One region of the Halomonas sp. PAMB 3232 genome, then DNA from elsewhere that is predicted to be linked to it. Evidence: predicted binding sites of a transcription regulator. Region 1 holds the regulator's gene; the other holds the start of a gene.

Evidence for each region. The regulator sigma-54, encoded in region 1, starts transcription at its own class of promoters, with help from an activator protein. The targets are predictions, from matches to a motif close to TGGCACNNNNNTTGCTNT.
Region 2: RN346_RS06200 (HAD-IIB family hydrolase) is a predicted target of sigma-54. The motif match lies at 1,220-1,237, and genes of this name have one in related genera.

Annotation. Positions count from the first base shown of each region.
Region 1 is NZ_CP134865.1:1,577,033-1,579,232, reverse strand. It holds gene lptB (LPS export ABC transporter ATP-binding protein) at 1-239, shown strand, start outside; gene RN346_RS07120 (RNA polymerase factor sigma-54) at 345-1,757, shown strand; gene hpf (ribosome hibernation-promoting factor, HPF/YfiA family) at 1,839-2,147, shown strand; gene RN346_RS07110 (PTS sugar transporter subunit IIA) at 2,152-2,200, shown strand, end outside.
Region 2 is NZ_CP134865.1:1,355,849-1,358,048, reverse strand. It holds gene RN346_RS06205 (glycosyl transferase) at 1-122, opposite strand, end outside; gene RN346_RS06200 (HAD-IIB family hydrolase) at 170-1,105, opposite strand; gene RN346_RS06195 (OmpA family protein) at 1,659-2,200, opposite strand, start outside.

The DNA.
Region 1 (2,200 bases):
AACCCTTCGCCGGGGTGGATCCAATTTCCGTCGGCGAGATCAAGTCGATCATCCTTGCGCTCAAGGCGCGCCATATCGGCGTGTTGATCACCGACCACAACGTCCGTGAAACGCTGGATATCTGCGACATCGCCTATATCGTCGGCGACGGCCATATCATCGCAAGCGGCGACGCCGACGCCATTCTTGGCGATCAAAAGGTGCGCGAGGTCTATCTGGGCGCAGATTTTCGCCTCTAACCCGGTGACAACCATAAAGTTCCGGGTAGTGGCATATTTATTGCACTTGCGTCGAACCCCGTCTCGCTCTAGTGTGGAGCTTTACGAGTAACGAGTGGTTCTTCGATGGTCATGAAAGCTTCTCTACAGCTGCGCGTCGGTACGCAGCTGACCATGACACCGCAGCTGCAGCAGGCGATCGCCCTGCTGCAGCTCTCGACGTTGGACCTGCGCCAGGAGATCCAGCAGGCGCTCGACGCCAACCCGCTTTTAGAGCAGGAAGACGAATTCGGCGAAGAGACAACCCAGGAGACGCCAGAAACCGAGTGGGAAGAGAGCATCCCCCAGGAGCTTGCCACCGACAGCGAATGGTCCGACACCTACCAGGACATGGCCGCCGGTGGCAGCGGCGAAGGCCCGGATTTCGAGCGCCAGGCCGCTGGCCAAAGCCTTCAGGGGCATCTGTTGTGGCAGTTGGCGATGACGGATACCAGCCCACGAGACCATGCCATTGCCGAAAGCCTGATCGACGCGCTGGATGCCAACGGCTACCTGACCCAGCCGCTTAACGACATTCGCGAAGGCCTCAAGGCCCAGGGCCTGGACGGCCTGAGCCAGCGGGAGGTGGAAAACGTGCTGCTGCGCGTGCAGCAGTTCGAGCCCACCGGCGTGTTCGCCCGCGATCTGCGCGAGTGTCTGCTGCTACAGCTGGCAGCGCTTGCCGACAATACCCCGCTGCTGATGCAGGCCCGGCGCCTGGTGCGTCAGTTTCTGGAAGCGCTGGGCAAGAACGACCTGCGCCTGTTGAAACGCCGCCTCAGCCTCGATGACGAGCAGCTCGACGACGTCGTCCGGCTGATTCGAAGCCTCGACCCGCGCCCGGGCAGCGCCTTTGGTGCCACCAACCAAAGCTACATCACCCCGGATCTGGTGGTCCGTCACGACCAGGAAGGCTGGCATCTCGAGCTCAATCCGGAGGCGCTGCCCAAGCTTCGCGTTCAGCCGGACTACGCCAGCCTCATCAAGCGCGCCGACAAGAGCCAGGACAATCAGTTCTTGAAAGAACACCTGCAGGAGGCGCGCTGGCTGATCAAGAGCCTGTCGAGTCGAAACGACACCCTTTTGCGCGTTGGCCGCGAAATCATCGCTCGCCAGATCGGTTTTCTGGAGCGCGGCGAAGAAGCGATGAAACCGTTGATTCTCGCCGACATCGCCGAAGCGGTGGAGATGCACGAGTCGACGATCTCGCGGGTCACGACGCAAAAATATATTCACACGCCCCGCGGCGTATTCGAGCTCAAGTACTTTTTCTCGAGCCAGGTGAGCGGTCAGGACGGCGGCGACAGCCACTCCAGCACCGCGATCCGCGCCCGGCTCAAAAAACTGATTCAAGACGAAACGCCAGGCAAGCCGCTATCGGACAGCCATTTGGTCACGCTACTTGAGGCCAACGGCATCAACGTGGCCAGGCGCACCGTGGCCAAATACCGCGAAGCGATGGGCATTCCCTCCTCCAGTGAGCGGCGCCGTTTACGTTAAACGGGAAACTTGCCGGCAGGGCTTTGCAATGGCGGAAAAAGGGTTACAATCGAAGGACAGTCCTGGATTAGGAGTACGTCGATGCAAGTGAACATTACCGGTCATCACCTGGAACTGACAGACGCCCTGCGTGACTACGTCAACGAGAAACTCGAGCGTATCGAACGCCACTACGACAACATCACCACCGTGCAGGTGACGCTGTCGATCGAAAAGGAGCGTCAGCAGGCCGCCTGCACGCTGCATGCTTCGGGCGCCGACGTACACGCCGAAGCCGAGGACAATGATATGTATGCCGCCATCGACGCCCTGGCCGACAAGCTCGACCGCCAACTGGTAAAACACAAGGAAAAAGCACAGGCCCGCGCCCAGGGCGCTGGCGTGCGTTAATTCGATGACCCTGGAAACCATACTCCCCCCGGAGCGCGTGCTGTTCGACGTCC
Region 2 (2,200 bases), 220 kb from region 1:
AGAATCAATCCCATGGGGCGGCGCTCGGCGAACCGGCATAGATCCGCCTCCAGCTCCGCGACGGGGCGGCGGGTCAGGTTATGAAAGTCCGTGATCAATCCATTCTGATGAAAATCGCTCATATGCCCTCTCTGGCGTAGCGCCTGCGTTTTAGTTTGTTCGCGTTCGGTCAGAGCGTGTCGGTATCAAGGCTTGGCCGTTCATCCTGGCCGCCCCACCAGTGCGTAAGACCTTCGACCCAGCCAGCGGGGCCAAAGGCGTCGGTGCGATAAAGCGCGGCGCTTTGAGGCTCGACCGCCAGGTCGTGGCGCCCCTTGATGACCACCGCCTGATCCACCGCTTCGAGCATGGCGATGTCGTTGGGGCCGTCGCCCAGCCCCAGGGTCAGTGGGCGGCTGCCTCTCAGGGCGCTAAAGCGCTTGACCAGCCACTCCACGGCGCTCCCCTTGTTCGAAGACGCCCCCATCACGTGATAAAACCGTCCGCCCTGGGTCAACGTCAGCCCGTCGCTTTCCAGCGCCAGGCGAAAGGCGTCGAGGGCGATGTCGTTGTCCTCCCACACGAGCGGCTCGCTGCCTTCGCGTTGGCGCGCGGCGAGCGCGCGCGGCTCATCGAGCCCGGTCAGAGCCATCAGCTCCTCGACGGACATCTCCCCCATTCGGGTAAAGCGAACGCCCAGACGCTCGCGCCATACATTCAAGCGCGCACGAATGAAGCGGCTATCCACACCGGTATGTTTGATGACGAGGCTGTCGCGGGCGGTACCGGGGCGGTCAAGGCTCGGGTGACACCAGCCCGGGGGTAAACCGATGACCGCGCCGTTTTCGGCGACAAAGGGCGTTGCGGTGAGATCCAGCGCCTGACGAAGCGCGATGAGCTCGGCGCGGGTTTTGCTGGTCACGGGGATGACCGGCACGCCGAGCACGCGAAGCCTTGCCAGCGTGGCGCGGGCAGGCGAGAAATCGTAGTTGTCGTGATCGAGCAACGAGCCGTCCAGGTCGGTGACCACCAGGCGCGGCGTTAAAGCGAGCTCCAGCACCGGCGGGTCTGCCGTTGACTTTTCACGGGGGTGCGTTGGCTTGCTCGAAGAGGCATGTTCCGTCATGGCATTACCTACTTTAGGTCAAACGCTGCTTTAGGTTGAACGGCGCGCAAGCCAACGAGGCGATGGCCTTCAAAAAGCCTTGATCCATCCCGGCGCATTGGCTTGTCTCTCATCCAAGCAGATTGTGTGCCACTCGATAAAACACTTTTTCAATCAGTGCATTGCAAAGCGAATGAACCATATAAAGGCAGAAAGCACTAGAAGAGCGCACCCCCAAAGCTCTATTTTGGTGCAGAAAATGTGCGCTTTTTTGAGCATGGCGAACACCACGAAAAGGCAAAGTTGGACAAGCCTTGAATCGGCGTATAAAAAATTTGAAAAAAACTCTTGGCAGAAGCGCGAAAATGTCTATACTCAAATTGTACCTGCTGGCGGACTTGTACACCCCTCACCTGACGCCAGCAGACTACACCGAGCCAAGCCCTAGCTGACCCGCCCACCCCCGGCGGGTCTTTTTTTGGCCGTCATTTTATAAACTGCGGTGTACACCGTTTCGCAAGCTTTATCGCGACATCTCCACTCTGTTCGACGTGATCACTATTCGACGTGATCACTATTCAACGTGAATCACTACTTCGACGCGACGATTGCGCGCGCGCCCTTCGACGGTCGAGTTATCCGCCAGCGGGCGCGTCGCGGCGAGCCCCACCGCGCGCAGCCGCGACGCATCGACGCCCGCGGCCTGCAGCGCCTCGACGATGGCGATCGCCCGGGCGCTGGAAAGCGCCCAGTTCGAGGAGTACTCCGGCGTATTGATCGACTGGCTATCCGAGTGACCTTCGACCGACACCTCACCATCGAAGCGCTGAATGGTCTCCAAAAGGCTTCCCACCAGCGAGGCGCCGTCATCGGTCAGCTCTGCCGTGGCGGAAGGAAACAGCAGCCGGTCCTGCACGCGCAGGCTGATGCCTTCGGCCACGCGCGCGACTTCCACCCCGTCAAGGCTCGGCAAATAGAGCGACTCGTTCAAACGCTCGGCCACGCTGACCGCGCCGCGTACCGCGTCTTCACTGATGGGCACCGCGTTGACCGGCGGCTCATCGGTCAGAATCACCATGTAGTCGGCAAGCGGCGCCGCGCCTACGGGCTTAAGCG